4 regions of the Cedecea davisae genome follow, and region 4 is predicted to be linked to each of the others. Evidence: predicted binding sites of a transcription regulator. Region 4 holds the regulator's gene; each other region holds the start of a gene.
What was found. Region 4 encodes PurR, which represses purine synthesis genes. Its sites were predicted from a motif close to CANGCAAACGTTTGCNTG; they were not measured.
Positions count from the first base shown of each region.

Region 1: the regulator PurR is predicted to act here: its motif matches at 4,363-4,380, upstream of ACG1VR_RS22750 (NCS2 family protein).
Region 2: the regulator PurR is predicted to act here: its motif matches at 1,461-1,478, upstream of gltB (glutamate synthase large subunit).
Region 3: the regulator PurR is predicted to act here: its motif matches at 4,490-4,507, upstream of purL (phosphoribosylformylglycinamidine synthase).

Region 1 is NZ_CP172054.1:4,751,142-4,759,216, reverse strand. It holds gene dtd (D-aminoacyl-tRNA deacylase) at 1-119, shown strand, start outside; gene fabY (fatty acid biosynthesis protein FabY) at 158-1,099, shown strand; gene ACG1VR_RS22755 (AsmA family protein) at 1,116-2,798, opposite strand; gene ACG1VR_RS22750 (NCS2 family protein) at 2,919-4,310, opposite strand; gene gltS (sodium/glutamate symporter) at 4,538-5,740, shown strand; gene recG (ATP-dependent DNA helicase RecG) at 5,737-7,818, opposite strand; gene trmH (tRNA (guanosine(18)-2'-O)-methyltransferase TrmH) at 7,822-8,075, opposite strand, start outside.
Region 2 is NZ_CP172054.1:327,607-335,681, forward strand. It holds gene gltB (glutamate synthase large subunit) at 1-1,431, opposite strand, end outside; gene ACG1VR_RS02025 (TIGR01212 family radical SAM protein) at 2,111-3,043, shown strand; gene arcB (aerobic respiration two-component sensor histidine kinase ArcB) at 3,105-5,447, shown strand; gene elbB (isoprenoid biosynthesis glyoxalase ElbB) at 5,679-6,332, shown strand; gene mtgA (monofunctional biosynthetic peptidoglycan transglycosylase) at 6,329-7,057, shown strand; gene ACG1VR_RS02045 (glycerate kinase) at 7,141-8,075, shown strand, end outside.
Region 3 is NZ_CP172054.1:954,952-963,026, reverse strand. It holds gene ACG1VR_RS05140 (IS481 family transposase) at 1-358, opposite strand, end outside; gene purL (phosphoribosylformylglycinamidine synthase) at 536-4,423, opposite strand; gene mltF (membrane-bound lytic murein transglycosylase MltF) at 4,672-6,222, shown strand; gene tadA (tRNA adenosine(34) deaminase TadA) at 6,113-6,616, opposite strand; gene yfhb (phosphatidylglycerophosphatase C) at 6,681-7,352, opposite strand; gene ACG1VR_RS05115 (MurR/RpiR family transcriptional regulator) at 7,538-8,075, shown strand, end outside.
Region 4 is NZ_CP172054.1:2,810,259-2,818,333, forward strand. It holds gene ACG1VR_RS13420 (Grx4 family monothiol glutaredoxin) at 1-156, opposite strand, end outside; gene ACG1VR_RS13425 (NlpC/P60 family protein) at 520-1,353, shown strand; gene sodB (superoxide dismutase [Fe]) at 1,476-2,057, shown strand; gene ACG1VR_RS13435 (YnhF family membrane protein) at 2,128-2,217, opposite strand; gene purR (HTH-type transcriptional repressor PurR) at 2,509-3,534, shown strand; gene punR (DNA-binding transcriptional activator PunR) at 3,531-4,469, opposite strand; gene punC (purine nucleoside transporter PunC) at 4,585-5,787, shown strand; gene cfa (cyclopropane fatty acyl phospholipid synthase) at 6,084-7,232, shown strand; gene ACG1VR_RS13460 (glycoside hydrolase family 1 protein) at 7,459-8,075, shown strand, end outside.

The DNA.
Region 1 (8,075 bases), 1.9 Mb from region 4:
GATACTTTGTTGAGCGCTGCAAACAGCAGGGGATTGAAACCTCAACCGGGCGCTTTGCCGCCGATATGCAGGTTTCGCTAATTAATGATGGGCCGGTGACGTTCTGGCTGCAGGTGTAAACCTTCGCCACCCGGCCCGCGCAACGAGAGAGCAATGTATGTATCACCTCCGTGTGCCCCAAACAGAAGAAGAACTCGACCGTTATTACCAGTTCCGTTGGGAGATGCTGCGTAAACCGCTGCATCAGCCAAAAGGCTCCGAGCGAGACGCATGGGATGCGATGGCGCATCATCAAATGGTGGTGGATGAAGAGGGCAATACCGTTGCGGTAGGCCGCCTCTATATTAACGCCGATAACGAAGCGGCTATTCGCTTTATGGCGGTGCATCCTTCGGTTCAGGATAAGGGGCTGGGCACGCTGGTGGCGATGACGCTGGAGTCCGTTGCACGTCAGGAGGGCGTTAAGCGCGTAACCTGTAGCGCCCGGGAAGACGCGGTCGCATTTTTCGCCAAGCTGGGCTTCGTCAATCAGGGCGAAATTACCACGCCGCAAACCACGCCGGTGCGCCACTTTCTGATGATTAAGCCGGTAGCGACGCTTGACGATATTTTGCATCGCGCGGACTGGTGTGGCCAGCTTCAGCAGGCCTGGTATGAGCATATCCCGCTTAGCGAAAAAATGGGCGTGCGCATTCAGCAGTACACCGGGCAGAAATTTATTACCACCATGCCGGAAACCGGCAACCAAAACCCGCACCATACGCTGTTTGCTGGCAGTTTGTTTTCGCTGGCCACTTTAACCGGCTGGGGGCTTATCTGGCTGATGCTTCGTGAGCGCCATCTTGGCGGCACCATTATTCTGGCCGACGCACATATCCGTTATAGCAAACCGATCTCCGGAAAACCGGGGGCGAGTGCGAGCCTGGGATCGTTAAGCGGCGATCTCGACAGGCTGGCTCGTGGCCGCAGAGCTCGGGTCGTGCTGGAAGTCGAACTCTACGGCAATGACACCCTCGGCGCGGTATTTGAGGGCGTTTACATGGTGCTGCCCGCCAAACCGTTCGGCCCTCTGGAAGAGGGCGGCAACGAAGAGGAATAAACATCCGGCGCGCAGTTTATGCGCCGGGGACTACTCCGTTATGCATCGTTTGCTGGATTTGTTTCCCACCGGCGTCGGTGGCCTTCAGGCTCCCGTTAACGCTCGGCTTCAGGGCCGCGTCTGCCGCCAGATTTCCGCTTGCCGAGAGCTGTAAATTACCGTCACCCTCGAGCGGCAGCGCAGGCCAGCCCCATGCCTGAAGCACGTTAACCGGTATGCTCTGGCCCTTCAGGTTAACGCTCACCGCCCTCTGAGGCGTCTGGCTCACGTTTGCCGTTGCCTCGAGTAATCCTTTACCGGTAAAGGCGCTAATCTCGTTTATCGCAATTTGATTCTGGCTGGCATTCAGCGAAATGGACGGGCGGCGGACATCAACGCGATTAAACGTCGCGGCGGCGGCATTGAACGACGCATTGCCCGCCCAAATTCCCCACTGATGCTCCCGCACCAGCTCAATATTGGTGGCCGTTCCGTCAAGCCCGGTTAGCTGGAACGGCCAGTTAGCATCGATATCAATAATCAGGTTGCGGTTAGCCGAGAATTTTTTCACCGTCACAGAACTCAGCCAGTCAGGCAGTTTCTCCATCCACAGCGCCTTCCAGTTTGCTGGAAGAGTATATTCGAGACCGCTAATCACGGCTTCGTCCACCAGAGCCCGGTTGCCGTCGCGCAGCCACTGGCCGGAAGCGCGAACCAGGCCGCCTTCCCAGCGCGAGCTGAACTGGCGCAGCGTGGCGCCCTCTGGAGCAAAATCGACATTCACAATCGGATCCTGCAAATGCAGAGAGCCGTTAATAAATTCGCTGGCGTTCATCGATAGCTGGCCGTCATCGCTCTGCCAGCCACCGTTGGCCAGCGTGAGATTGCGCAAGCTGAGAGCCAGGTCGTTTACCGCCCACTCTTTTCCTTCCAGACGGGCATCGGTGATTTCCAGTCGATCTATTTTGAGAGAAGGAACCGACGTGACCGGCGCGAGAAAATCGGTGAGCGACGAGGCGGTTTGCAGTCGAATATCGTTGAGCCGAAGGCTGCCAACCTGCCAGGAGCCATCGGCGTTACGGTGTGCGCTCCCCGTCAGGGAGCCGCGAGCAACATCCGCCCCGATAGTCGTCAGCGTGACCCGATCGTTGTCCAGCGCCCCCTGGAGCAATACATTGCTGGCGTTTATGCCGTTGAGCGTCAGCGAGCCAGCGCTAAAGGCGATATTGGCTTTATTTCCGAGAACCTTGCCCGCTTCCGGTTGCCACGGAGAGACGCCGCCCTCTACGCGCTGGGCGCTGAGGCTCCATTCGCTGCCCGGGCTGTTAATAGCCATATCCTGAAGCTGGAGCTTGTCCGCATCCAGAGGCAGCGGAACGGCGCTGGCGCTGAGGTTTAGCGTGCCCTGTTGCAGCAAAATGGTGTCAACGTAGAAGGGTTGTGAGAACTGGCGCGTGCTCAGCCCAATATCCACATTCTTTGCCACCAGCGTGGCGGGCTGGCCGGACCGGCCAAATGTGACGTTATGAAACACCAGATGAGTGGGAGAAGACCAGCTGTGCTCCATCTCATTAAACGAGAGGTGATACTGGCTCTTTTCATTCACCCAACTGCTGATTTGGCTCGCGCCCCAGCGGGTCTGCAACAAAATATAAAAGGCGACCAGCGCCAGAATCACCAGGCCCAGCAGAGCAAGAATTAGCTTTCCGAGAAATTTCATTGTCTTCCGTCCCATGAAGTTTCGGTAAGGGTGTTATGCCCCATTTACCGCTTTAGCTCAAGGAAGGGATTGTCAGAGGAGGTTTCGCGCCGGCAAAAAGATCGCCGGCGCGTGAGGATATTACTCTTTTTCCGGCGGGAAAATCAGGTTCAGAACGATGGCCGTAATACCGCCGGCGGCGATACCTGAAGAGAGCAGAGTTTTCATCCAGTCAGGCGCGAACTGCAAAATCAGCGGCTGCTGTGATACGCCAAGACCCACGGCGAGAGACAGGGCAATTATCATAATAGCGCGGCGGTTTAACGGCTCGCGGGAGACGATGCGCACGCCGGAGGCGGCGATAGTCCCGAACATGACGATAGTTGCGCCGCCGAGCACCGGCTCAGGGATATGCTGCACGAAGCCGCTTACCGCCGGGAACAGGCCGAGCACAATCAGCATCAGCGCCACCACAAAGCCCACGTAGCGGCTGGCTACGCCGGTCAACTGAATCACGCCGTTGTTCTGGCCGAAGCAGGAGTTGGGGAAGGTGTTGAACACCGCCGAAACGCAGGAGTTCAGGCCATTTGCCAGCACGCCGCCCTTGAGGCGTTTCATATACAACGGGCCGGAAACCGGCTGCTCTGAAACGTCTGAGGTGGCGGTAATATCGCCGATGGTTTCCAGCGAAGTCACCATAAATACCAGCATCAGCGGGATAAGCAGGCTCCAGTCAATGCCCAGGCCGTAATACAGCGGCGTTGGAACCGTAATCAGGCTGGTATTGGTCGGTGCGGTGCTGGCAGGCAGCATGTCGAGTGCCCAGGCCAGCAGATAGCCGACGGCCATCGCGATAACCAGCGAGGCTACGCGCAGGTAAGGGTTACGCTGGCGGTTAAGCAGAATGATGACCAACAGCACGGCTCCGGCCAGCAGCAGGTTTTTAGGCGCGCCAAAAGAGTGATCGGCCATCGCACCATAGCCGCCGCCGATGGAGGTCAGCCCGACCTGAATCAGCGACAGGCCGATAATCATGACCACCACGCCGGAAACCAGCGGGGTAATGATGCGGCGGGCGAGATGCAATACGCGGGAAATAACCATTTCCGTGCAGCTGGCGAGCATCAAAGTACCGAACAGCGCGGCCATCATTGTCGGCACGTCGGCACCGCCGTTTTTCAGCGCCATACCGCCCATAATCAGCGGTGAAACAAAGTTAAAGCTGGTTCCCTGAATCGACAGCAGGCCAGAGCCAACCGGCCCCCAGGCTTTGATTTGAATAATTGAGGCTACGCCGGAGGCGAACAGCGACATACTGATGATGTGCTGAGTGTCTGATGCCGGTAATCCTAATGCCTGGCAAATCAGCAGCGCCGGAGTAATAACCGCAACAAACATGGCCAGTAGGTGCTGACAGGCGGCGAAAAGCGTTTGCGGAAGCGGCGGGCGGTCTTCAAGGCGATAGATCAGTTCGCTCGGATGAGTCTGCGCAACCGGTTGCGCATTTTCTGACTCGACGGCATTTACGGACATCAGAGGTTATCTCGTGGCTGGAAAAGCGCTGATTTTAACGGACTGGGCGGCAAAAGCAAACGATTGCCAGTAAAAGTCAATAAGAGTGAAATTTCATAACTCTGCCGTTAGTTATAACTTTCACCCTGTTTTTGGTTAAAATATGGCAGCTGATTTCCCAAAGAGGGGAAATAACAGCAAAGGATAATCAAGCGCGCTGTCAGGCATGCGCAAAAAGGAGCACTGCAATGTTTCATCTTGATACGCTTTCTACTCTGGTCGCCGCCACGCTTGTTTTACTGCTGGGGCGAAAAATGGTCCATTCGGTCCCCTTTCTAAAGAAGTACACCATTCCTGAGCCGGTCGCCGGTGGCTTGCTGATAGCCGTTGCGCTGCTGGTGCTGAAAAAAAGCATGGGCTGGGAAATTGAGTTTGATATGAGCCTCAGAGACCCCCTGATGCTCGCATTCTTCGCCACTATCGGGCTTAACGCTAATATCGCCAGTTTGCGCAAGGGCGGAAGAGTGGTGGGAATTTTCCTGTTTGTCGTCGTCGGGCTGCTGGTGATGCAAAACGCCATCGGTATCGGTATGGCAAGCATGTTGGGATTAGATCCGTTGATGGGACTGCTTGCCGGTTCGATTACGCTTTCCGGCGGCCACGGTACGGGGGCGGCATGGAGCAAGCTGTTCACCGAGCGCTATGGCTTCCAGAATGCGACGGAAGTGGCCATGGCCTGTGCAACCTTTGGTCTGGTTCTGGGCGGTTTAATCGGCGGCCCGGTTGCCCGCTATTTGGTTAAGCACTCCTCAACGCCAAACGGTGCGCCGGAAGACAATGAGATCCCGGGGGCTTTTGAAAAGCCTGACGTTGGCCGCGTGATAACTTCCCTGGTGCTGATAGAAACCATCGCCCTGATAGCCATATGCCTGACGGCAGGGCGTGTCGTGGCCGGGCTTTTGCAAGGTACGGCGTTTGAGCTGCCGACGTTTGTCTGCGTGCTGTTTGTCGGCGTGATCCTCAGCAATGCGCTGGCAATTATGGGCTTTTATCGTGTATTCGAACGTGCGGTTTCGGTACTCGGCAACGTCAGTCTGTCGCTGTTCCTGGCGATGGCGTTGATGAGCCTCAAGCTCTGGGAGCTGGCTTCCCTCGCGCTGCCGATGCTGGCCATTCTGGCGGTACAAACGCTGTTTATGGCGCTGTATGCCATCTTTGTCACCTGGCGTTTGATGGGCAAAAACTACGACGCGGCGGTGCTGGCTGCGGGGCATTGCGGATTTGGTATGGGCGCAACGCCAACGGCGATTGCTAACATGCAGGCTATTACCGAGCGTTTTGGCCCTTCGCATATGGCGTTTCTGGTGGTGCCGATGGTCGGGGCGTTCTTTATCGATATTGTAAACGCGGTCGTTATCAAGCTGTTCCTGATGCTGCCGCTGTTTGGCTAAGCGTTTGAATAACGCTCGGTTTCCGGCATCCATCGCTCGATGAGCGCCAGAGCCTGCTCGGGATAGCGCTCATGAATATGGCGCGCCAGGCGCTGAACCTGCGGGATCATCCCCTGGTCCCGCAGCAGGTCGGCAACTTTGAACTCAGCGGTGCCGGTCTGGCGGGTGCCGAGCAGTTCGCCTGGCCCCCGGATTTCGAGATCTTTCTGCGCGATAACGAAACCGTCATTACTGTCCCTTAGCACCTGCAGGCGCAGCTGGGCGGTTTTCGACAGCGGCGATTTATAAAGCAGTACGCAGTGGGAAGCAACCGCGCCTCGGCCAACGCGACCGCGAAGCTGGTGGAGTTGCGCAAGACCCAGACGCTCCGGGTTTTCGATGATCATCAGGCTGGCATTGGGCACGTCCACGCCGACTTCGATGACCGTCGTCGCAACCAGGAGATGCAGTTCGCCCTGCTTAAAGGCCTGCATAACCGCCTGCTTCTCCTGCGGCTTCATGCGGCCGTGCACCAGGCCGACGTTAAGCTCCGGCAATGCGCCTTTTAGCTCTTCCCACGTCACTTCTGCCGCCTGGGCTTCCAGCAGCTCCGACTCTTCTATCAGGGTACAAACCCAGTAGGCCTGGCGGCCTTCATCGCGGCAGGCGCTGCGCACTCGTTCGATAATTTCATTGCGGCGCGTATCGGCTATTGCCACCGTGGTAACCGGCGTGCGGCCCGGCGGCAGCTCGTCAATAATCGAGGTATCAAGATCGGCGTATGCGGTCATCGCCAGGGTGCGTGGGATAGGCGTGGCGGTCATGATCAGCTGATGAGGGTGGAAGCCCTGTATCTGGCCTTTTTCCCACAACGCAAGGCGCTGGTGAACGCCAAAGCGGTGCTGTTCATCAATGATAACCAGCGCCAGGCCGGCAAACTGTACCTGTTCCTGGAAAATAGCGTGAGTACCCACCACCATAGAAACCTGGCCGCTGGCAATGGCTTCCTGTTGCGCAATCCTCGCTTTACCTTTCTGCTTCCCGGCCAGCCAGCCCACTTCTATGCCCAGCGGAGCAAACCACTGGCGGAAGTTATTGGCGTGCTGCTCTGCCAGCAGTTCGGTGGGGGCCATCAGGCCAACTTGTTTGCCGTGCGCAATAGCCCGCAGCGCGGCAAGCGCGGCAACCAGCGTTTTGCCTGAGCCAACATCACCCTGTACCAGGCGCATCATCGGCACGTCCTTCGCTAAATCCTGCTCTATCTCAGCGACTACGCGCGCCTGCGCCCCGGTTGGTTTAAACGGCAGCGCCGCCAGCAGCCCATTTTTTAGCTCGTCGTGATTGGTTAGCGGCAGGGCATGGTAGCGCTGCGCCCCGGCTCGCAGAGCGAGCATACTCAGGTTGTGGGCGAGCAGCTCTTCCAGAATGAGGCGCTGCTGAGCAGGGTGTTTACCGGTTTCGAGGTCGGCAAGCTTCATGTCCGGCGGAGGCCGGTGCAAAGTACGCAGGGCTTCGGGCAGGCTAATCATGCCCTGACTCAGCTCGGTAGGCAGCAGTTCGGTAATGGCGCAGGTATCCAGTAACTCAAGCGCCTGGTCCGTTAGCTTACGCAGCGTGGCCTGGCGAATACCTTCGGTTGTCGGATAAACAGGGGTTAGCGTTTCCTGTAGCTCAGGAGTGCTCAGGTCGCCCTGAATACGGTATTCCGGGTGGATCATCTCCGCGCCATATTTACCGCGTTTGGCCTCGCCGTAAGCTAGTACGCGCTTGCCGGTGGCAAGGCTATTTTTCATCGCCGCGTTGAAGTTGAAGAAACGCATCGTCAGTATGCCGGTGCCGTCGCTTATCTGGCAGGTCATCATGCGGCGGCCGCCGAAAGTGATATTGCAGTTCAGCACTTCGCCTTCCACCGTGGCGTAAACGCCGGGTAGCAGGTCGTTAATCGAATAAAGATGGGTGCGGTCTTCGTAACGCAGAGGCAGATGAAGCAGCAGATCCTGGAGGGTGTGCAGGCCAATTTTGGCCAGCTTTCCGCTCTGGCTGGCACCCACTCCGGCAAGCGTGCTTAACGGTATGGCATCCAGCAGGCGGCCTTTCATGGCTTACTCCGCGGACTGCATCGTTGCCCACCATGCGGCATCAGCTTCTATCTCACCTTGCTGATTCACATGTGGGTAAGGCAGGCCTTTGCGGCGGGACACATTCGCCAGCACCGGGTAACCGCCTTCAAATAACAGTCTTTGCTGCTCGGCTTCCGGCAGTGCGCTATTTTCGCGCTGGTACATACCTGCGTTCTGACGCTGGCGCTGGGCTTCATAAAGAATCAGCGCGGAAGCGACGGAGACGTTGAGCGACT
Region 2 (8,075 bases), 2.5 Mb from region 4:
CTCGCCCAGCACGCGAATGACCGAGTCCAGCTCTTCGCTGCTGTAGTTAAACTGCTTCTGATAGCTGGCGAGCGTGTCGTCATCCATTTCGCGAGTGCCGACGCGTTCGTCCGGCAGCTCTTCAAAAGGCACCAGGCGGCGAACGTTTTTCTCCATCCACTCTTTGTAAGGATGGCGGCTTTTCAGATCGTTGTCGGTCTCTGCGGAATGCAGAATACGGCCAACGCGGGTATCGATAACCATCAGCTCGCCGGGGCCAACGCGGCCTTTTTCAACCACTTCGTCCGGCTGGTAATCCCAGATCCCAACCTCGGACGCGCAGGTGATGAGCTTATCTTTGGTAATAACGTAGCGCGCCGGGCGCAGGCCGTTACGGTCCAGGTTACAGGCGGCGAAACGCCCGTCGGACATAACGATACCGGCCGGGCCGTCCCACGGCTCCATGTGCATGGAGTTAAAGTCAAAGAAGGCGCGCAGCTCCGGGTCCATGTTCGGGTTGTTCTGCCAGGCTGGCGGAACCAGCAGACGCATGGCGCGAACGATATCCATCCCGCCCGCCAGCAGCAGCTCAAGCATGTTATCCATGGAGCTGGAGTCAGAGCCGGTTTCGTTGACGAACGGCGCGGCGTCGTGCAGGTCAGGAATCAACGGTGTCTGGAATTTGTAGGTACGGGCGCGTGCCCACTGGCGGTTACCGGTAATGGTGTTGATCTCGCCGTTGTGCGCCAGATAGCGGAACGGCTGAGCCAGAGGCCAGCGAGGTACGGTGTTGGTGGAGAAGCGCTGGTGGAACAGGCAAATGGCTGATTCCAGGCGCAGATCCGCCAGGTCCAGGTAGAAGCGCGGCAAATCCGCCGGCATACACAGACCTTTATAAATGTTCACCAGGTTAGAGAGACTACAGATATAGAAGTCTTTGTCTTCCTGGATGCGTTTTTCGATACGGCGACGGGCGATGAACAGGCGACGTTCCATATCGCGAGGACGCCAGCCCGCCGGGGCATTAACGAAAATTTGCTCAATACGTGGCAGAGAGGAGAGGGCGATTTCACCGAGCACATCTTTATTAACCGGCACTTCGCGCCAGCCAACAATAGACAGGGTTTCGTTTTGCAGCTCTTCTTCAACAATGCGGCGGCTGGCGCGGGCAAGCGCGTCATCCTGGCTTAAGAAAATCATGCCAACGGCATAGTTTTTAGCTAAACGCCAATTGCGCTCTTCTGCAACGATGCGGAAGAAACGATCCGGTTTTTGCAGCAACAGGCCGCAACCATCACCGGTTTTACCGTCGGCCAGAATCGCGCCGCGGTGCTGCATACGGGCCAGTGCGTGAATAGCGGTACGCACTACCTTGTGGCTAGGTTCGCCTTCTATGTGGGCGATCAGGCCGAAACCACAGTTATCCTTCTCGAGGGATTTATCGTACAACATATCAGTGAACCTCCCCAGGCTCTACGTTACCCCCAACCGTTTGCGCGTGGACGCAGCAAGGGCATGGCGACGGGGTTTGCGCATCTTACGCTTGCCTCGCGTGTCGCCCTCTTAATGTCCAACGCATCCGGTGTCACAAGTGTTGAGGACTTGCTTTAGAGGGAATCTCAATTACTGCATAAATATGATGGGCACAGAACCCATCCAGAAAGCTTCCAGCGGATTTCCAACTTATCGGGAAAGAGCACACAGGTCAAATGGCATTCTTATTTATACATAATTGTGCTAAGAGTGGGTTAACGATATGAATAAGAAGATTTTTTTGTCTTTTTTGCACATTCAGAAAGGTCTGCTAACGTCGGGCTTTATGTGATCGTCCTCACTATCCGAAAGCCCGTGAAACTCCAGACCATGCTGGCATGAATGATATTGCCAGCACGATATGCTGCCTAACCCTCGCGGCGTGCAGCATGACACTGTTTTTCACCGGGCGTCATATTCTTTAAATAAAGGGATGCGTCATAAGGAAAAGTAATTACGCTTGGAGTGGATAAAATTGCACTAATTTTGAATGGTTATTCAATAGATAAAGCTGCGCCGAAGCGATTGATCCAGGTCATCGCCGGGGCGAACAGAAAATGGCAGGCTAGGCCCCTTTTTCGGGACGGCCCATCAGATTATGCAGTTACAGAAATTAGTCAATATGTTTGGCGGCGATCTCTCTCGTCGTTACGGGCAAAAGGTCCACAAGCTTTCGCTTCACGGCGGGTTTAGCTGCCCGAATCGCGACGGTACTATCGGGCGCGGGGGCTGCACTTTTTGCAATGTCGCCTCTTTTGCCGATGAAGAACAGCAGCACAACTCTATTGCCGTGCAGCTCGCGCGGCAGGCCAGCCGCGTGGATCGCGCGCAGCGCTATCTGGCTTATTTTCAGGCCTACACCAGCACCTGGGCAGAGGTTCAGGTATTGCGTTCGATGTATCAGCAGGCGGTGAGCCAGGCCAGCATTGTCGGCCTGTGTGTAGGAACCCGCCCGGACTGCGTGCCCGACAGCGTGCTCGATTTGCTAAGCGAATACCGCGAACAAGGGTACGAGGTCTGGCTGGAGCTGGGTCTACAGACGGCGAACGATAAAACCCTGCACCGTATCAACCGGGGGCATGATTTTGCCTGCTATCAAGAAACCACGCGGCGGGCGCGTGCCCGTGGTTTGAAAGTCTGTAGCCACCTGATTGTAGGTTTGCCCGGCGAGGGGCAGCAGCAGTGCATGGAAACGCTGGAGCGGGTGGTGGAAACCGGCGTGGATGGCCTGAAGCTGCATCCGCTACACATTGTTGAAGGCAGCATTATGGCGAAAAGCTGGCGTGCGGGCCGCCTCGGCGGCATTGAGCTTGAGGAATACGTGCAAACCGCCGCAGAGATGATTCGCCATACGCCCCTCGACGTGGTGTTTCACCGCATCTCCGCCAGCGCACGCCGCCCTACGCTGCTGGCGCCTTTATGGTGTGAAAACCGCTGGACGGCGATGGTGGAGATAGATCGCTACCTGCTGGAACATGGAACGCAAGGATCGGCTCTGGGTACGCCGTGGGATCTCTCACTTCTTTCGTAATACCTGAGCGTTAGCCCTTTTTGCGGTATATTTAGCGCATCCACGGCGAAGGAAGGGTTCCATGAAGCAAATCCGGTTATTAGCGCAGTATTACGTCGATCTTATGGTGAAGCTGGGGTTAGTGCGCTTCTCCCTGCTGCTGGCTTCGGCTCTGGTCGTGCTGGCGATGGTGGTGCAGATGGCCGTCACCATGCTGCTGCGCGGCCAGGTCGAAAGCATCGATGTTGTTCGCTCCATCTTTTTTGGGTTGTTGATTACGCCGTGGGCGGTCTACTTCCTGTCGGTTGTTGTTGAGCAGCTTGAAGAGTCCAGGCAGCGCCTGTCGAAGCTGGTGGAAAAACTTGAGGAGATGCGCGAGCGTGACCTGATCCTCAACGTCCAGCTAAAAGATAATATCGCCCAGCTCAACCAGGAAATTGCCGACCGCGTGAAGGCGGAAGCCGAGCGCCAGACTATGCTTGAGCAGCTTAAAGTGGAGATGCAGGAGCGTGAAGAGACGCAAATCCGGCTTGAGCAGCAGTCCTCTTTCCTGCGCTCCTTCCTTGATGCCTCCCCTGACCTGGTGTTCTACCGCAACGAAGATAAAGAATTCTCAGGCTGTAACCGGGCGATGGAGCTGTTGACCGGGAAAAGCGAAAAGCAGCTAATCCACCTCAAACCGCAGGACGTTTACTCTGCCGAGGCCGCCGAAAAAGTGCTGGAGACCGACGAGAAAGTCTTCCGCCACAACGTGTCGCTAACCTACGAGCAGTGGCTTGATTACCCGGACGGGCGCAAAGCCTGCTTCGAAATTCGTAAAGTGCCTTATTACGACCGCGTGGGGAAACGCCATGGCCTGATGGGCTTTGGGCGTGATATTACCGAGCGTAAACGCTACCAGGATGCCCTGGAACGCGCCAGCCGGGATAAGACCACGTTTATCTCTACTATCAGCCACGAGCTGCGCACGCCGCTTAACGGCATCGTCGGCCTGAGCCGTATTCTGCTGGATACCGACCTGAGCGCCGAACAGACCAATTACCTGAAAACCATTCACGTTTCGGCCATCACTCTCGGCAATATCTTCAACGATATTATCGACATGGACAAACTTGAGCGCCGCAAAGTGCAGCTTGATAATCAGCCGGTGGATTTCACCAGCTTCCTTGCCGACCTCGAAAACCTCTCCGGCCTGCAGGCTCAGCAAAAAGGGCTATCGTTTGTTATGGATCCGACGTTGCCGCTGCCGCATAAAGTGGTGACGGACGGCACGCGCCTGCGCCAGATTCTGTGGAACCTTATCAGCAATGCGGTGAAGTTTACCCCGAAAGGCGGGCTGGTGACGGTGCGGGTTCGTTATGAAGAGGAGAGCTGCCTGCGCTTTGAAGTGCAGGATTCGGGTATCGGCATCCCTCAGGATGAGCAGGACAAAATTTTTGCCATGTACTACCAGGTGAAAGACAGCCACGGTGGTAAACCGGCGACCGGCACCGGTATTGGCCTTGCGGTATCGCGCCGCCTGGCGAAGAGCATGGGGGGCGATATTACCGTGACCAGCAAGCCGGGTGAAGGCTCGCTGTTTACCTTAACCGTGCAGGCGCCAAGCGTGGCCGAAGAGGTTGAGGATACGCTCGACGACGACGAGATGCCGCTGCCGGCCCTGCACGTCCTGCTGGTGGAGGATATCGAGCTGAACGTCATCGTGGCGCGCTCGGTACTCGAAAAGCTGGGGAACAGCGTTGATGTGGCGATGACCGGGAAAGAAGCGCTGGAGATGTTTATTCCGGGGGAATATGACCTCGTGCTGCTGGACATCCAGTTGCCGGACATGACCGGGCTGGATATCTCCCGCGAGCTGAATAAACGCTTTAGCAAAAGTGAGCTGCCGCCGCTGGTGGCGCTTACCGCTAACGTGCTGAAAAACAAGACCGAGTACCTGGAAGCCGGAATGGATGACGTGTTGAGTAAACCGCTCGCCGTGCCGGCACTGATGTCGATGATCCAAAAGTTCTGGGATAACCAGATAACGGACAAGGAGCCTGTGGTGACAAAAGTCGATAGTGAAAAACAGCAAGCGCTGCTCGATATTCCCATGCTTGAGCAATATATCGAGCTGGTAGGGCCAAAATTAATAACCGATGGCCTGGCGATGTTCGAAAAAATGATGCCGGGTTATTTAGAAGTGCTCGATTCCAATATGACCGCGCGTGATAACAAAGGCGTGGTGGAAGAGGGGCATAAAATTAAAGGCGCGGCTGGCTCGGTCGGCCTGCGCCATTTACAGCAGGTTGCCCAGCAGATTCAGTCGCCGGATTTACCCGCGTGGTCAGATAACGTTGGCGAATGGATCGAAGAGCTGAAACAAGAGTGGCAGCACGACGTTAACGTATTAAAAGCGTGGGTAGCCGAAGCCGGAAAAAAATGACCCCGGCCAGGCCGGGGTGCGCGAATACTGCGCCAACACCAGGGAAAACAGGGTTGCGCCTTTTTTAAGCGTTGAATTAATTAATGGCACAACCAGCAATTCGCGGGCCGTCAGCCATATAAGATAGCAAAGCTTGAAATATTTGTTACGTGAATCAGTAAAATATGTGAAGCATAACGAGCAAATGGTTCGGCTGATACTGAAGCAGGCTTTAAGTAAAGGAGCGTTCAAATGAAGAGAATCGGCGTAGTGCTAAGTGGCTGTGGCGTTTACGACGGCAGCGAAATCCACGAGGCGGTGCTAACGCTGCTGGCGCTGTCCCGTGCCGGTGCCGAGGCGGTTTGCTTTGCACCCGATAAACCTCAGTCTGACGTTATCGATCATCTTACCGGCGAGGCTGCAACTGGCGGCCGCAATGTCCTGCAGGAAGCGGCCCGCATTACGCGCGGCAATATTCTGCCTTTGCGCGAGGCGGTGTCCGAAGCGCTCGACGGCCTGATTGTGCCGGGTGGATTTGGCGCGGCTAAAAACCTGAGCACGTTTGCCGCCCAGGGTGCTGAATGTGAAGTTGATGTTGATTTACGCCGCCTTGCGCGCGAATGCCACGAGCAGGGAAAGCCTTTGGGCTTTATGTGCATTGCTCCGGCGATGTTGCCAAAGATTCTGGATATGCCTCTGAGGCTAACCATCGGGACGGATATCGATACCGCTGAACTGCTGGAAGCGATGGGCGCAGAGCATGTTCCCTGCCCGGTAGAGGATATCGTTGTTGATGAAGATCGTAAGGTCGTGACAACGCCTGCTTATATGCTGGCGCAAAACATTAACGAAGCGGCCATCGGTATCGACAAGCTGGTTGCACGCGTGCTGGAACTGAGCGCGTGAGGAAAGGGCGTTTTGCACCGTTGCAGTGGGTGAAACGCTGGCTTCTGAGGGCTTTGATCGCGGTTGGCGGCCTGTGGTTTTTCGGGCTGCTGCTGTTTCGTTTTGTCCCCGTGCCGTTTTCCGCGGTAATGGTTGAGCGCCAGGTCAGCGCCTGGGCGAGCGGCAATTTTGGCTATGTCGCCCACTCCGACTGGGTATCTATGGACGAAATTTCTCCGTGGATGGGGCTGGCGGTTATTGCCTCTGAGGACCAAAAATTCCCCGAGCACTGGGGATTTGATACCGCCGCTATCGAGAAAGCGCTCGCGCACAATGAGCGTAATGAAAACCGCGTTCGCGGCGCTTCAACGCTCTCCCAGCAAACGGCCAAAAACCTGTTTCTGTGGGACGGGCGTAGCTGGCTGCGTAAAGGTCTGGAGGCCGGGCTGACCGTTGGGCTGGAAACGGCGTGGAGTAAACGGCGGATTTTGACGGTGTACCTGAATATCGCCGAGTTCGGTGAAGGTGTTTTTGGCGTTGAAGAGGCCTCGCGGCGCTATTTTAACAAGCCAGCCAGCCGCCTGACTCCGGCAGAAGCGGCACTGCTGGCCGCGGTATTACCCAACCCGATTCGTTTTAAAGCCAATGCGCCATCCGGCTATATTCGCCAGCGGCAGCAGTGGATCATGCGCCAGATGCGTCAGCTGGGCGGGGAGTCCTTCCTCGAGCAGCATAATTTAAAATAACCGCCAGAGCGCCCTCCGGCGGTTGTTCTTCCTTCCGCAGTTCGCCGCCTGGTTGTGCTATGCCGCGGTTGAATGAGGTCGCCATGAAAATTGTTATTGCCCCCGATTCTTTTAAAGAAAGCCTGAGCGCAATGCAGGTTGCCGCGGCTATTGAGCAGGGTTTTCGCGAAATTTACCCGCATGCCGATTATGTAAAGCTGCCGATGGCCGACGGCGGGGAAGGTACAGTCGAGTCGATGGTTGCCGCCACCGATGGGAAAGTCATTCCGGTAACGGTGACCGGCCCCCTCGGGCAGCCGGTTGAAGCCTTTTTTGGCCTGACGGGCGCAGAGGACATGGCAATCATTGAAATGGCCGCTGCCTCCGGTCTGCATCTGGTTCCCGTGGCGCAGCGTAACCCGTTATTAACCGGTACTTTCGGCACCGGCGAGCTTATCCTTGCGGCGCTGGAGTACGGCGTCAGTAAAATCATTATCGGCATTGGCGGTAGCGCAACGAACGACGGTGGAGCGGGCATGATGCAGGCGCTGGGCGCAAAGCTCCTTGATGCCAAAGGGCAGCAGTTAAGTGCCGGAGGCGCGGCGCTGGCGGAGCTGAGCTCGCTGGACTTGAGTCTGCTGGACCCGAGATTGCTGCAAACCGAAATCTTGGTCGCCTGCGATGTTGATAACCCGCTGTGCGGTGAAAAGGGAGCTTCTGCGGTATTTGGACCGCAAAAAGGCGCGACGCCGGAAATGGTTAGCCAGCTGGATGCTTCTCTCAGGCACTATGGCGAGCAGATTGAGCGGCTCGGCGGCAAGCCGGTTATTGATGTTGCCGGTGCGGGGGCTGCGGGAGGAATGGGGGCTTCGCTGTTCGCGCTGTTGAATGCCAGGCTGCGGCCGGGCGTTGAAATAGTCACCGAAGCGTTAAAACTGGCAGAGGCTATTGAAGGCGCGGACCTGGTTATTACCGGAGAAGGGCGGATTGATAGCCAGACGATACACGGTAAAACCCCGGCAGGCGTGGCAAGAGTCGC
Region 3 (8,075 bases), 1.9 Mb from region 4:
GTAGCAGGCCGTGACGGTGCATCAGGTTGTGCACGGTACTGACGGCAGGAAGGTGGTGCCCCTGCGCTTCCAGCCAGGCCTTAATCTTGCGGGCTCCCCAGCGGGGATGGGCCAGGTGTGCCTGCTGTAACAGGTCAGCCACCTGAGCGGCGGTGGCGTTGGGAGAATGATGGGGAGCCCGTGAGCGGTCAGCGAGGCCGGGAAGTCCGGCCTCGAGAAAGCGGCAAAGCCACTTATATCCGGTGGCGGGCGCGATGCCGAAGTGGCGACAGAGCGCCCGGATGTTAGCCCCGTCCTGCGAGGCAAAGTGAACAAACTCGTGACGTAATGACATGGTATCTCTCGCATCCCAGGGCATAAGCGACTCCGGAAGAGGGTTCTTATGCCGTAGTTGTAAGTGTCTACCATGTCCCCGAACAAGTGTTCACCATGTCTCCGGTATGTACAAGGGGCGAGGGAACTGGATTGGAGCTTTAGCTTGTTCCCCTTCTTTTCCCCCCTCTCCCTTTCAGGGAGAGGGTCGGGGTGAGGGTAATCAGCCCAGTTGCTTACGTGCGTTGCGGAAAATACGCATCCACGGGCTATCTTCGCCCCACTCAGCCGGATGCCAGGAGTTGCTCACGGTGCGGAATACGCGCTCAGGGTGCGGCATCATAATGGTGACGCGCCCGTTTTCGCTGCTCACCGCGGTTATCCCGTTTGGCGACCCGTTCGGGTTTGCCGGGTAGGTTTCGGTCGCGTTGCCGAAGTTGTCCACAAAGCGCAGCGCTACCAGGCCTTTGCTCTCCAGCGCGGCCAGATGCGCGGCATCACGAACCTCCACATGCCCCTCTCCGTGAGAAACGGCAATCGGCATATGGGAACCGGCCATGCCCTGCAACAGCAGCGACGGGCTGGAGGTGACCTCTACCAGGCTGAAACGCGCCTCGAAACGGTCTGAGAGGTTGCGTACAAAGCGAGGCCAGAGGCTGCTACCCGGGATCAGCTCACGCAGGTTGGACATCATCTGGCAGCCGTTGCACACGCCCAGCGCCAGGGTTTCAGGGCGGTGGAAGAAGGTTTCAAACTCGTCGCGAACGCGCTGGTTAAACAGAATGGACTTCGCCCAGCCTTCACCCGCGCCCAGCACGTCTCCGTAAGAGAAGCCGCCGCACGCTACCAGCGTATGGAAGTCCTCAAGGCCGGTACGGCCAGCCAGTAGGTCGCTCATATGAACGTCGATGGCGTCGAAGCCCGCGCGATGGAAAGCGGCAGCCATCTCAACGTGGGAGTTAACGCCCTGCTCGCGCAGAATCGCGACTTTAGGCCGTGCGCCGGTGGCGATGTACGGTGCGGCGATGTCTTCTTTAATATCGAAGCTCAGCTTCACGTTCAGGCCAGGATCGTTTTCATTCGCCTTGGCTTTATGTTCTTCATCCGCGCAGTCCGGGTTATCACGCAGGCGCTGCATCTGCCAGGTTGTTTCCGCCCACCACATACGCAGCGTGCTGCGGCTTTCGCTAAACACCGCATGGCCGTCGGCACTAATGTTGAAGCGGTCACCCGCAACGGCTTTGCCGAGGTAATGCACGCAGTTTGCCAGGCCGTTCTCCGCCAGCAGCGCTTCCACCGCCGCGCGATCTTCGGCGCGAACCTGGATAACCCCGCCCAGTTCTTCATTGAACAACGCAGCCAGACGGTCCGCACCCAGGCTCGCGATATCAACATCCACGCCGCAGTGGCCGGTAAAGGCCATTTCAGCCAGCGTAACCAGCAGGCCACCGTCAGAGCGGTCGTGCCAGGCCAGCAGTTTGCGTTCGGCTACCAGCGCCTGCATCGCATTCCAGAAGCCTTTCAGTTGCTCAACGCTGCGGACATCAGCAGGTTTATCACCCAGTTGGCGGTAAACCTGGGCCAGCGCGGTAGCGCCCAGAGCATTGTGGCCAGCGCCTAAGTCGATCAGCAGCAGGGCGTTGTCTTCGGTGCTCAACTGAGGAGTCACGGTAGCACGCACGTCTTCCACGCGGGCAAAGGCGGTAATAACTAGCGACAGCGGAGAGGTCATCTCGCGCTGCTCGTTACCTTCCTGCCAGCGGGTTTTCATCGACATAGAGTCTTTACCCACCGGAATAGTGATACCCAGCGCCGGGCAAAGCTCTTCGCCTACGGCTTTAACGGCTTCATACAGGCCAGCATCTTCGCCAGGGTGGCCTGCGGCGGCCATCCAGTTGGCGGACAGTTTAATGCGTTTCAGGGAACCGATTTGGGTCGCTGCGATGTTGGTCAGCGCTTCGCCAACCGCCAGGCGGGCGGAGGCGGCAAAGTCCAGCAGAGCCACAGGAGCACGTTCGCCGAGAGACATTGCCTCACCGTAGTAGCTGTCGAGGCTGGCGGTAGTCACCGCGCAGTTCGCGACAGGAATCTGCCACGGGCCAACCATCTGGTCACGGGAAACCATGCCGGTAACGGTGCGGTCGCCAATGGTAACCAGGAAGGTTTTTTCCGCCACGGTTGGCAAGTGCAGTACGCGGTTTACCGCGTCGGCAATGGAAATAGCGCTGCTGTCGAAGGCATCACCCTTCGCTTTTAGCGTCTCAACGTTACGCTCCATTTTCGGCGTTTTACCCAGCAGCACGTCCAGCGGCATGTCGATTGGCTGGTTGTCGAAATGGCTGTCGTTGAGGGTCAGATGCTGTTCGGTTGTGGCTTCGCCGATAACCGCATAAGGCGCACGTTCGCGGCGGCACAGTTCATCGAACAATGGCAGCTGTTCAGGCGCAACGGCCAGCACATAACGTTCCTGGGATTCGTTACACCAGACTTCCAGCGGGCTCATACCCGGCTCGTCGTTAAGGATATCACGCAGCTCAAAGCGGCCCCCGCGACCGCCGTCGCTCACCAGTTCCGGCATGGCGTTGGACAAACCGCCCGCGCCCACATCGTGGATGAAGAGAATCGGGTTGTCTTCGCCCAGCTGCCAGCAGCGGTCGATAACTTCCTGGCAACGACGTTCCATTTCCGGGTTGTCGCGCTGTACTGAGGCAAAGTCCAGATCCGCGTCGGACTGGCCGGATGCCATAGAAGAAGCCGCCCCGCCGCCGAGGCCGATATTCATTGCCGGGCCGCCGAGGACAATAAGTTTGGCGCCCGGAGTGATTTCACCTTTCTGAACGTGGTCGGCGCGGATATTGCCGATGCCGCCAGCCAACATAATAGGTTTGTGGTAGCCACGCAGCTCCACGCCGTTATGGCTATTGACCTGCTCTTCGTAGGTACGGAAGTAGCCGGTTAGCGCCGGGCGACCGAATTCGTTGTTAAACGCGGCTCCGCCAAGCGGGCCTTCGGTCATAATATCCAGCGCGGTGACGATACGGTCAGGTTTGCCAAAATCCTGCTCCCACGGCTGTTCAAAGCCGGGAATACGAAGGTTGGATACGGAGAAGCCCACCAGACCTGCTTTTGGCTTAGCGCCGCGCCCTGTTGCGCCTTCATCACGGATTTCGCCACCGGAGCCGGTTGCGGCCCCCGGCCATGGAGAAATGGCGGTCGGGTGATTGTGGGTTTCTACCTTCATCAGGATATGCGCTTCTTCCTGATGGAAGTCGTAGCGCCCTGCTTCGCGGTCGGCAAAGAAGCGGCCAACGGCGGAACCTTCCATTACCGCGGCGTTGTCTTTGTAGGCAGACAGCACGTAATCCGGCGTTTTCTCGAAGGTATTTTTGATCATCTTAAACAGCGACTTCGGCTGTTTTTCACCGTCGATAACCCAATCGGCGTTAAAAATTTTATGACGACAGTGCTCGGAGTTTGCCTGAGCAAACATATAAAGCTCGATGTCGTTCGGGTTGCGGCCAAGCTTGTTGAACGCAGCCTGTAAATAGTCGATTTCGTCTTCCGCCAGCGCCAGGCCAAGGCGTAGGTTAGCCTCCACCAGCGCTTCACGCCCCTGCCCCAGCAGGTCAACGCTCTGAACCGGAGCCGGCTGATGTTGGGCGAACAGCTGTTGCGCGTCGTCCAGAGAACCGAATACGCTCTCCATCATGCGGTCGTGCAGCAGAGCGGCAACATCCTGCCACTGTGCGGCGGTCAGCGTGCTGCCGGTAACATACCAGGCCACGCCGCGCTCGAGGCGTTTTACCTGAGGCAAGTCACAGTTATGGGCGATGTCGGTCGCTTTAGAAGACCACGGGGAGATAGTGCCCGGGCGTGGCGTAACCAGCAGCAGGGTGCCGGTCGGCGCGTGTTCTGCGAGGGTTGGGCCATACTTCAACAGCCGTTGCAGACGCGCGAGCTCATCCGAGTTCAGCGGCGCATCGAGGTCGGCAAAATGAACATACTCGGCATAAATATCGCTTACCGGAAGGTTAGCATCGTTAAAACGGGCCAGGAGTTTGTTGATACGAAATGCCGAAAGAGCAGGCGAACCACGCAGAATTTCCATCATTAAAGATCTCTCGTCTTCAGGGCGAAGGGGGGAAAACGGGCGGTATTATAGAGAATCCTCCGCCCTGACGAAACCGTTTGCGTATAAATAACAGCAGAAGTTTTTATTGTGCGAAAACTAAACGATATATTCTTAAAAGTTGCTTACTGGCGTTTTCTTACGCAAAATGCGCCTCATCAACACACGAGGTTCATATAAATCATGTTTATTGTTGGCTGAGACTTAACCCGCTGCAGAATGTTATCTATTTGAAAAGAATAAAGATTAATTATCTGCTTATCGGTATCGTCACCTTGTTGCTGGCAGTGGCATTATGGCCCTCCATTCCAGGTTTCAATCAGACCGAAAACCGCATCGCCGCGATTAAAGCGCGGGGGGTTTTGCGCGCCAGTACAATCTCATCTCCGCTGACCTATACATTGATTAACGGTAAGGCGTCCGGGCTGGATTATGAGCTGGCGAGCCAATTTGCCGATTACCTGGGCGTAAAGCTCAAAATTACCGTACGCCCGGATATCAACGTGCTGTTTGATGACCTGGACAACGATAAAGCCGACCTGCTTGCCGCCGGGCTGGTGTACAACTCGCGCCGCAGCAGCAATTACCAGGCAGGGCCTACTTACTATTCCGTCTCTCAGCAGATGGTGTATCGCGTGGGCAGCCCGCGCCCAAAAACGCTGGCTGGCGTGAAGGACAATCAGCTGGTGCTCTCTTCGGGCCAGGCCGTGGTAAGCGATCTTCAGAAACTGAAAGAGAGCCAGTATCCTGACCTTAGCTGGAGCATTGCGGCCAAACAGACCAGCAACCAGCTGTTGCAGCAGGTCGTTGACGGCACCATCGCTTTTACTATTTCTGACTCCATCGCTATCAGTATTTTCCAGCGCGTCCATCCGCAGCTGGCCGTTGCGCTGGACGTTACCGACGAGCAACCCGTCACCTGGTTTTCAACCCGCGACAGCGACGACAGCATGAGCGCCGCCCTGCTCGATTTTTATAATCAAATCAGCAGCGACGGCACGCTGGCGCGGCTTGAGGAAAAATACCTCGGCCACGTCGGCGATTTTGATTATGTCGATACCCGTACTTTCCTTAACGCGGTGGACTCCGTCTTACCAGACCTGCAGCTGCTATTTGAAAAGTACGCCGACGAAATAGACTGGCCTCTGCTGGCGGCAATCTCTTACCAGGAATCACACTGGGACACCCACGCCACTTCGCCGACCGGGGTGCGCGGCTTAATGATGCTGACCAAAAATACCGCCCAAAGCCTCGGTATCACCGACCGACTGGATGCTGAGCAGAGCATAAGCGGCGGCAGCCGGTATTTGAAAGATATGATGAGCAAAGTGCCGGACACGGTGCCTGAATATGAACGCATCTGGTTTGCGCTGGCGGCCTACAACATGGGCTATGCCCATATGCTCGATGCCCGCCAGCTGACGGCGAAGCAAAAAGGCAACCCGGACAGCTGGGCGGATGTTAAAACCCGCCTGCCCCTGCTAAGCCTGAAACCTTATTACAGCAAAACGACCTATGGTTATGCTCGTGGACACGAGGCTTATGCGTACGTGGAAAATATCCGCAAGTATCAGTTAAGTCTGGAAGGGTATTTGCAGGAAAAAGAGCGGCAGGCGGCGCAGGAAGAGAAGTTTGCCGAGGCTTACCCGGTGGTAGCCCCGGTGGAGCTGTCTACTCCGCCTTACGGTCCTTTTCCTTTAGGGCCTTTTTCTCAAGACGACGGGCGCGAAAAAAATCACTCAGCATGGCCGAGCACTCTGACGCCAGTACGCCCTCAGTAACCTCAACCTGATGGTTCATACCGGGGTGGCCGAGAACGTCCATCAGCGAGCCAATAGCGCCAGTTTTTGCGTCACGCGCGCCAAACACCAGCCTGCCGATACGGCTATGTACCATCGCGCCCGCGCACATCACGCAGGGTTCGAGAGTGACATAAAGCGTGGTGTCGAGCAGGCGGTAGTTTTGCAACACCAGCCCTCCCTGCCGCAGCGCCATTATCTCGGCGTGTGCGGTAGGATCGTGGCGGCCAATCGGTCGGTTCCAGCCTTCACCAATCACCTGATTGTTATGCACCAATACCGCACCAACCGGCACTTCGCCCTCATCCCAGGCGCGCTGTGCCAGCGTTAAAGCATGGCGCATCCAGTGTTCATGGGTAAATTCTGTCTCAGACACAAGGCTCTCCGCGGGATAAGTGGGCGGCGCATTATACACACCGCATACCGGATGCGAAACGACCTCACTCGAGCTGCTGTAGCTGCCCCTGCGGGGTGACGCGCCAGCGATGCTGGCAAAAATAGAGCAGCGGGTTGTCCTGGTGGCTGTCGCTGTAGCCGCTATAGAGGCACAGTGGAGCGCCAATTTTCTGCTCCAGCTGCACCACTTTTTCGTGGCCGAGGCAGCGCAGCGTTAGCACCCAGCCGCCGTTAGCCCGCGCAATCTGGCTGGCGATAATCTTTACTCTCGGCAGCCACGGCGTATCGAAATAAACCTGCTCCACCAGCGGCTGCGGCGAGCCGGTTATCAGCCAGACATCGGCATCCGGGCTGCTGAGATAGCCGGTAAGCCGCTGCTGAACGACGGGAAATGCCGTGACCTTATTGCGAAACCAGGCAACGAACTCCTTTTGTAACCGCTGGAGGCGAGCTTCGCTGCGGCCAAAAGTCGCTCCCCACAGCAGCACGCTCATCGGCCAGCGCGCCGCGCTTCCTTTAACCAGCATTCCCACGCCGACTATCGGCAATAACAGCGTAACCAGCAGAATATTCAGCGGCAGCCGCCGCAGAAGATAGATCAGAAAGCTGCCAAACATGTCCTGCTGATGTAAGGTGCCATCCAAATCGAAAAAAACGACGCGGCGCGAGTTGTGGATCGTCAAAGCTGGCTCCTTTAATGTTCTGGTTCCCGACATAGTCCTCGTCAAAGCCTAACAGATAGCGTGGCGCTTTTCCGCGCCCAATCCGCCCGGTGGCCTGGCGGCAGTTGAAAAAAAACCAGAATATTTAATTCGGTAACATTGCTCTATAATGGAATTTATAATTCGCTCAAACGCTTATAATGGCGACCTGTCATCGAAATTGCCGTTTCGGAGGTGAAATGAACTGTTTACTGCGCATCAGAAGTCGTTACGCCATGCTGGCTCAGAGTGACCGCAAGCTGGCCGACTTCCTGCTCTCTGAACCCGACCGTGCACGCCATCTTAGCTCTCAGCAGCTGGCGGAGGAAGCCGGTGTCAGTCAGTCCAGCGTAGTAAAATTTGCGCAGAAACTGGGGTTCAAAGGCTTTCCGGCGATGAAGCTCGCGATTAGCGAAGCCTTAGCCAGCGGCCAGAATCCTAACTCCGTGCCGGTACATAACCATATTTTGGGTGACGATCCGCTGCGCCTGGTTGGGGAAAAACTGATCAAGGAGAATATCGCGGCGATGCATGCCACGCTGGATATCAATGCGGAAGAGAAGCTGCTGGCGAGCGTAGCGCTGCTGCGTAACGCGCGGCGCGTGCTGCTGGTGGGAATAGGCGCATCTGGCCTGGTTGCGAAGAATTTTTCGTGGAAGTTGATGAAGATCGGCATCCATGCCGTAGCAGAACAGGATATGCATGCCCTGCTGGCGACAGTACAAGCCATGACGCCGG
Region 4 (8,075 bases):
CAAAATATCAACATAGGCAAAACGCTCGCCGCAGGCGGAAAGTGCCTGAACGGCCTGAGCGGAGAAGCCGCAGCTCGGCAGCTTCGGGGAACCTTTCATATAGAGAAGAATCGGGTTCTCAGCGATCTGGTTTTGAATTTTTTCAATAGTGCTCATTGTCTTGCTTCCTCAAACCTTGATACGGCAACAGTCTGCCATTGTAGCCAGTTGCACCCCGGCCAGAAAACACCAATTTTAGAAAGGTTTTTCCCTGGAATGCGCGGCGATGCAAACATGCTTTAAGAATAACACTTTTCAGCCGCGCGAAAATTAGCAATTTGCTCCATCCACGATCAATAAAACAGCAGATAACCCCCGGGAATGATTAATTTTTTAGCACCAGCTTCCACTTTTGACCGTTAAATAGTAATTGCCTATTAACATTATCGGCTTTTATGCATTAGAATCGTCGGGTTTCGCAAAAATCATACGCAGGCATGATGGTTAGCATCGTGCTTTCATTTATCAGGGGATTGACGAGTGGCGCGGATAAATAAAATCTCTATCACGCTATGTGCTCTGCTATTTGCTTTGCCCTATACTCCTTTGGCGCAGGCGTCCGAGCACGTCCGTCACCATGCTGCACAGAAAAGCCACCCGGCGAAGACCTCAGGTAAAAGCAGCAAGGTCAAAGAGAAAGCAAAAACAAAGGTCAGCACCAGCTCCACAAAGAAGTCCGGAAAGAAAGAAACCGTTCAGGCAAAAAGCAAAGTCGCAAAGAACAAAACCTCCGGCAAAAGCAAAACCCTCGCAAGCAGCAGTAAAAAAACCTCTCAGAAATTGGCCATTCAGCCAACCGCCGCCACCTTCACTGAAAAATGTACCCACCGTAAAGGGCATAAAAAACAGTGCGTAAAGGTGAAGGCAGAAAAAAACCAGACTATCGCTCAGGCGCATAAAGTCCGGGTGCAGAAAGCACAGAAAACGGCAATGAACAAACTGATGGGCCAGATTGGTAAGCCTTATCGCTGGGGCGGCACTTCGCCTCGTACCGGTTTTGACTGCAGCGGCCTCATTTATTACGCCTACAAAGATCTGGTTAACATCCGTATCCCGCGCACCGCAAACGAAATGTATCACCTGCGTGATGCCGCGTCGGTTGGCCGTGGCGAGCTGGAAAGCGGCGATTTAGTGTTCTTCCGCACCCAGGGGCGCGGCACCGCCGATCATGTGGGTGTCTACGTCGGCAACGGCAAGTTTATCCAGTCTCCGCGCAGCGGCCGCGATATCCAGATTACCTCCCTGAGCGAAGATTACTGGCAGCGTCACTACGTCGGCGCCCGCCGCGTGATGACTCCGAAAACCATCCGCTAAATACTGAACTGCCCGGCAACGGGCAGTGCCTTTCTGCTTTTGCACACTCTTTCAATTTGTTACCCTAATAACCACAATAAAAGTAGTTATTTGGTGTACTCAAAATAACAAGGAGTGAAGCAATGTCGTTCGAACTACCCGCCCTGCCCTATGGCAAAGACGCTCTCGCGCCCCACATCTCGGCCGAAACCCTGGAATACCACTACGGTAAGCATCACCAGACCTACGTCACTAACCTGAACAACCTGGTAAAAGGCAGCCCGTTTGAAGGGAAAACGTTAGAACAGATAGTGAAAAGTTCAGAAGGTGGAATTTTCAATAACGCGGCTCAGGTCTGGAACCATACCTTCTACTGGCACTGCCTGGCACCGAACGCTGGCGGAGAGCCAACGGGTGAGCTTCTGGCTAAAATTAACCAGGCGTTTGGCAGCTTTGAGGCGTTTAAAAAGCAGTTTAGTGAAGCGGCAATTAAAAACTTTGGTTCGGGCTGGACCTGGCTTGTGAAAAATAGCGATGGCGGCCTGGCTATTGTTTCTACCGCGAATGCCGGAACGCCGCTGACGACCGACGCCACGCCGCTGCTGACCGTGGATGTCTGGGAACACGCCTACTATATCGATTACCGTAACGCTCGCCCGGTGTACCTTGAGCATTTCTGGGCGCTGGTAAACTGGAGCTTCGTGGCGAAAAACCTCGCCGCCTGATAACCAGAGAGCAAGACGTTTCTCTGTTTGCCAGAAATGTTAAGGGCCGCATTGAGCGGCCCTTATTAAATCAGTGCAGTACGGCGGTTAGCGCACCGGCAACAATCAAGCTCAGTACGACAACCGTGGTCACCACGGAAAACTTCAGATCGGTACTCATCGTAAGCTCCTTTATTTCCCTACAAAGTGTAAGTGGGGTGATTTTCCCACAATTGGCGATAAAAATCCTGCTGGATTTGCACAGATCTCGGTTTTCCCTCTTCCACTTTGCTCCGGGATAAGCCAAAATCCTTCGCTAATTTACCGCGTATCGCCCGGCAACGCCCTCCTCCCGCTGTATGTCGCATTCCCGACAGGCCTGCAACCAACGTGTTGCCCCAGGAGTTAGCGAAGGCAAACGTTTAACACATGAGTTATCAGGAGTTTACGATATGGTCTGGAGTGACATCTAATGGCAACGATTAAGGACGTAGCGAAACGCGCAAACGTTTCCACTACAACTGTGTCACATGTCATCAACAAGACCCGTTTTGTTGCGGAAGAGACGCGCAACGCCGTTTGGGCGGCCATCAAAGAGCTGCATTATTCTCCGAGCGCCGTAGCCCGCAGCCTGAAGGTCAACCACACCAAATCTATTGGCCTGCTGGCAACCTCCAGCGAAGCGCCCTATTTTGCCGAAATTATTGAGTCGGTTGAAAATAGCTGCTTCGCCAAAGGCTATACCCTGATCCTCGGTAATGCGCACAACAACTTTGATAAGCAGCGCGCCTACCTGTCGATGATGGCGCAAAAACGCGTTGATGGGCTGCTGGTGATGTGCTCCGAGTACCCGGAAACGCTGCTCTCCACTTTGGAAGAGTACCGCCATATTCCGATGGTGGTCATGGACTGGGGCGAAGCCCGCGCCGACTTTACCGACTCGGTCATCGATAACGCCTTCCACGGCGGCTATCTCGCTGGCCGCTATCTGATTGAGCGCGGCCATCGCGACATCGGCGCTATTCCCGGCCAGCTGGAACGCAACACCGGCGGCGGTCGCCATGCCGGGTTCCTCAAGGCGCTTGAAGAGGCCAATATCAAGGTGCCGGAGAACTGGGTGGTTCAGGGCGACTTTGAGCCGGAGTCCGGCTACCGCGCCATGCAGCAGTTGCTTAACCAGCCTCATCGCCCTACCGCGGTATTCTGCGGTGGCGATATTATGGCAATGGGCGCCATTTGCGCAGCGGATGAGATGGGACTGCGCGTGCCGCAGGATATCTCCATCATCGGCTACGATAACGTGCGCAACGCCCGCTACTTCTCTCCGGCGTTAACCACTATTCACCAGCCGAAAGAGCGCCTGGGTGAAACCGCCTTTAATATGCTGCTCGACCGTATTGTTAACAAACGCGAAGAGTCGCAGACTATTGAGGTGCATCCGCGCCTGATCGAGCGCCGCTCGGTTGCCGACGGTCCGTTCCGCGACTACCGCCGCTAAACGCTCAGCGGAGCCGGGTTTTGCCGCCCCGGCTCCTGCAGCCATTCCTGATTCATCGTCTCGCTGTCCCCGAGGTAGTCCAGCAGCCAGCTTAAAGCCGGCGAGGCATCGTCCTGCCGCCAGGTCAGGCAACAGGCCGCATCCGGGAACGGATTTTCCAGCGTCAGCTCCCGCCACTCGCCGCCGTCCAGCCATGGCTTAGCAATGTGGGCGGGCACCATGCCAATGCACAGGCCCGCACTCAGGCAGTCCGCCCCCGAAGCCCAGTCCGGCACCACGACTCTGCGCTGGTTATCCAGCAACCAGGTAATGCGCTTGGGCAGAGAACGTGAAGTATCTTCCAGCACCAGCGACGGCCATGCCCTTAGCTCATCATCAGGAATAACACCTTCGTGTTGCGCAAGCGGATGCCCGGAGGAAACCACGCAACGCCAGCTTAACGCCCCCATATCCCGGAACGCATAGCGCCCCCCTACAGGAATGGCCTGAGTTGCGCCTATAGCCGCCTCAACCCGCTCGTCCGCCAGCGCGTCCCACACGCCGTTGAACACTTCCTGAAACACCCGCAGTTCGATATCCGGGAAGTGACGATAAAAATCCAGCACCAGCTGGCGGGTCCGCTCCGGCTTCACGATATTGTCCACCGCGATGGAGAGATGCCCGCGCCAGCCGTTGGCTATCTGCTGGCACTGCTGGCGGGTTGCCATCATTTTTTTGATAACAGAACGCCCTTCTTTAAGAAAAAAGGCTCCGGCGGCGGTTAACTCAACATCGCGATGGCGACGTTCAAACAGCGGCACGGCCAGCCATTCTTCGAGCTGACGTACCGTATAGCTTATGGCAGAAGGCACGCGATGCAGCTCCTGGGCCGCCCCGCTAAAACTGCCGTTGCGCGCCACCGCGTCAACGACCTCCAGAGAATATTCAGACCACATGTTTTTTGCCTGCAAAAATTTTGAATGCAACTCGCAAATATTAGCGTTTCACAAGCGCTTTTGCACTCCGTAGACTCCTGCCCCGTTAACCTGCTATCAAAATCAAGAGAAAACTATGCAACCATCAAAGGGATTTCTTATCTGGCTTGCCGGGCTGAGTGTGCTTGGCTTCCTCGCCACCGACATGTATCTGCCCGCCTTCGCCGCCATTCAGCAAGATCTGGGGACTAACGCCTCGGCGGTCAGCGCCAGCCTGAGCCTGTTCCTCGCCGGGTTTGCCTTCGCGCAGTTAATGTGGGGCCCGCTGTCAGACCGCTTCGGGCGTAAACCTATTCTGCTGATTGGCCTGGGGCTGTTTGCCGTCGGCTGTATCGGCATGCTGTGGGTCGAAGACGCCGCCACGCTGCTGGTCCTGCGTTTTATTCAGGCCGTTGGCGTCTGCTCCGCCGCCGTGAGCTGGCAGGCGCTGGTCACGGATTATTATCCTGCCAACCGCGCGGGCCGCATCTTTGCCACCATTATGCCGCTGGTAGGGCTTTCACCCGCGCTTGCGCCGCTGCTCGGCAGCTGGCTGCTTAACCATTTTGAATGGCAGGCTATTTTTGCCGTGCTGTTCGCCATCGCCCTGCTGCTGATGATCCCCACCCTGCGCCTCAAGCCGCGCACCCAGCATCACCCGCAAACTGAAGACAATAAAGTCAGCTTCTTCTCTTTATTACGCTCGCGCACCTATAGCAGCAATGTGCTGATTTATGCTGCCTGCTCAGCCAGCTTCTTCGCCTGGTTAACCGGTTCGCCGTTTATCCTTAATGAGATGGGCTACAGCCCGTCTGTTATTGGCCTGAGCTATATGCCGCAGACCGTCGCCTTCCTGATTGGCGGCTATGGCTGCCGCAGCGCGCTGCAAAAATGGCAGGGGAAACAGCTGCTGCCTTGGCTGCTGGCGCTGTATGCGTTGAGCATTGTTGCCACCTGGGCCGTAGCGGTGAGCGGCTATGCCAACCTGACGCTGCTGCTGATCCCATTCTGCGTGATGGCGATTGCCAACGGGGCAATTTACCCTATCGTTGTGGCCTCCGCCCTGCTGCCATTCCCTCAGGCAACCGGCAAGGCCGCCGCGCTACAAAACACGCTACAGCTGGGGCTTTGCTTCCTGGCAAGCCTGATGGTTTCCTGGCTGGTCGCCACCCCGCTGCTCACCACCACCAGCGTAATGCTGGCGACAATTTTACTCGCGGTGCTGGGCTATGCGATGCAGTACTCCTCCAGCCGTGCATCGCAGGCTGGCGCCAACGCCGAGCTATCCCGGGCCCAATAACAGACGCGATAGTGTGAATATTGTGTGATTAGCTTGCTAACAATATTCCGTTGAACCATCAAAAAAACAGGCTTATAGTTATTGCGGTTCTACTATAAGCCTCATAAATTTTATTTTTACGGGAGCCGGAGTGCTTCCGTTTTTCCATGGATGGCCTTTCAGTAAGGGAGAATCCCCCCTTTCTCTGTTTACGTCGGATATCAGGCGCACGGAATTTTCCGTGAGAGTTCTCACAAGCCGGTAATAGCGTCTACGCTGTTTTAAGGTTCTGATCACAACAAGGTGATGGAGAAGCTATGAGTTCATCGTGTATAGAAGAAGTGAGCGTACGAGATAACGAATGGTATCGTATCGCAAATGAAATGCTGAGCCGGGCAGGCATAACCGTTAACGGCCCAAACCCTTTTGATATTCAGGTTAAAAACCCAGATTTTTTTAAACGCGTTTTGCAGGAAGGCTCCCTCGGTCTTGGCGAAAGCTATATGGACGGCTGGTGGGAATGCGAACGTCTGGATGTTTTTTTCACTAAAGTGCTGCGCGCCGGGCTGGAAAACCAGCTGCCCCATCATTTCAAAGATACTCTGCGTATCGCCGCTGCCAGGCTGGTTAACCTGCAGTCCAAAAAGCGCGCGTGGATAGTCGGCAAAGAACATTACGATCTCGGTAACGATCTGTTCAGCCGCATGCTGGACGCGCACATGCAATATTCCTGCGGCTACTGGAAAGATGCGACGACTCTCGCCGAAGCCCAGGAAGCGAAGCTGAAAATGATCTGCGAAAAACTGCAGCTTGGCCCCGGCATGAAATTGCTGGATATCGGCTGCGGCTGGGGCGGTCTGGCGGAATTTGCCGCACGAAATTACGATGTTTCCGTGTTTGGCGTAACCATTTCGGCAGAACAACAAAAAATGGCGCAAGAGCGCTGCAAAGGGCTGGATGTAACCATTCTTTTGCAGGACTATCGCGACCTCAACGAGCAGTTTGACCGCATTGTTTCCGTCGGCATGTTTGAGCATGTTGGCCCGAAAAATTATGCCACCTACTTCGACGTTGCCGACCGCAACCTGAAGCCTGACGGTATTTTCCTGCTGCACACCATTGGCTCTACAAAGACCGACAATAATGTCGATCCGTGGATTGATAAGTACATCTTCCCCAACGGGTGCCTGCCTTCTGTGCGACAGATTGCCGACGCCAGCGAACCGCATTTTGTAATGGAAGACTGGCATAATTTCGGTGCCGACTATGATAAAACGCTGATGGCCTGGTACGAAAGCTTCCTCGCCTGCTGGCCGGAAATTGCCGATAACTACTCCGAACGCTTCAAACGGATGTTTAGTTACTACCTCAATGCCTGCGCCGGAGCCTTCCGGGCGCGCGATATTCAGCTGTGGCAGGTGGTATTTAGCCGCGGTATTGAAAACGGTTTACGTGTCCCTCGCTAGTCACTAACCCGGCATCTGCCGGGTTTTTTACCTCCAATTGTCTCTCCTTGCGCACTGACGTGATACACATCACAGGTTTAAGCCTGTCTGGCCGCGACGACTTGATCTGCTTAACAGATATCATTTCCCGTCATAGAAACCGGTTTCATCAATCACAGACAATCAACATATTGACCGTATAAATGATTGCCTGTCGGAGATGACAGGCCAGACCGTGAGGATAACGATGAAATACGCATTTCCTGAGCATTTCTGGTGGGGCAGCGCCGCTTCCGGGCCGCAAACCGAAGGTGAAGCGCTGAACTTTGGTAAATCCGAAACTATTTGGGACCGCTGGTTTGCCGAACAGCCCAATCGCTTCCACCACGGCGTTGGCCCGCAAAATACCTCGACCTTTTATCAGCGCTGGAAGCAGGATATCGCCCTGCTGAAGAAGCTCAACCACAACACCTTCCGCACCTCAATCTCCTGGGCCCGCCTGATCCCGGACGGCACCGGGGAGGTGAATCCTCTGGCGGTAGAATTCTATAACAAGGTTATCGACGAGCTGCTGGCCCAGGGCATCAAGCCGTTTATCAATCTGTATCACTTTGATATGCCAATGGTTATGCAGGAGAAAGGCGGCTGGGAAAGCCGCGAAGTCGTTGACGCCTACGCCAGCTATGCCAATACCTGTTTTGAACTGTTCGGTGACCGGGTGAAGCACTGGTTTACCTTCAATGAACCGGTAGTGCCGGTAGAATGCGGCTACTTGTATGATTACCACTACCCTAACGTCGTGGACTTTGACCGCGCGGTTACCGTGGCCTACCACACCATGCTTGCCCACGCGAAAGCGGTTAC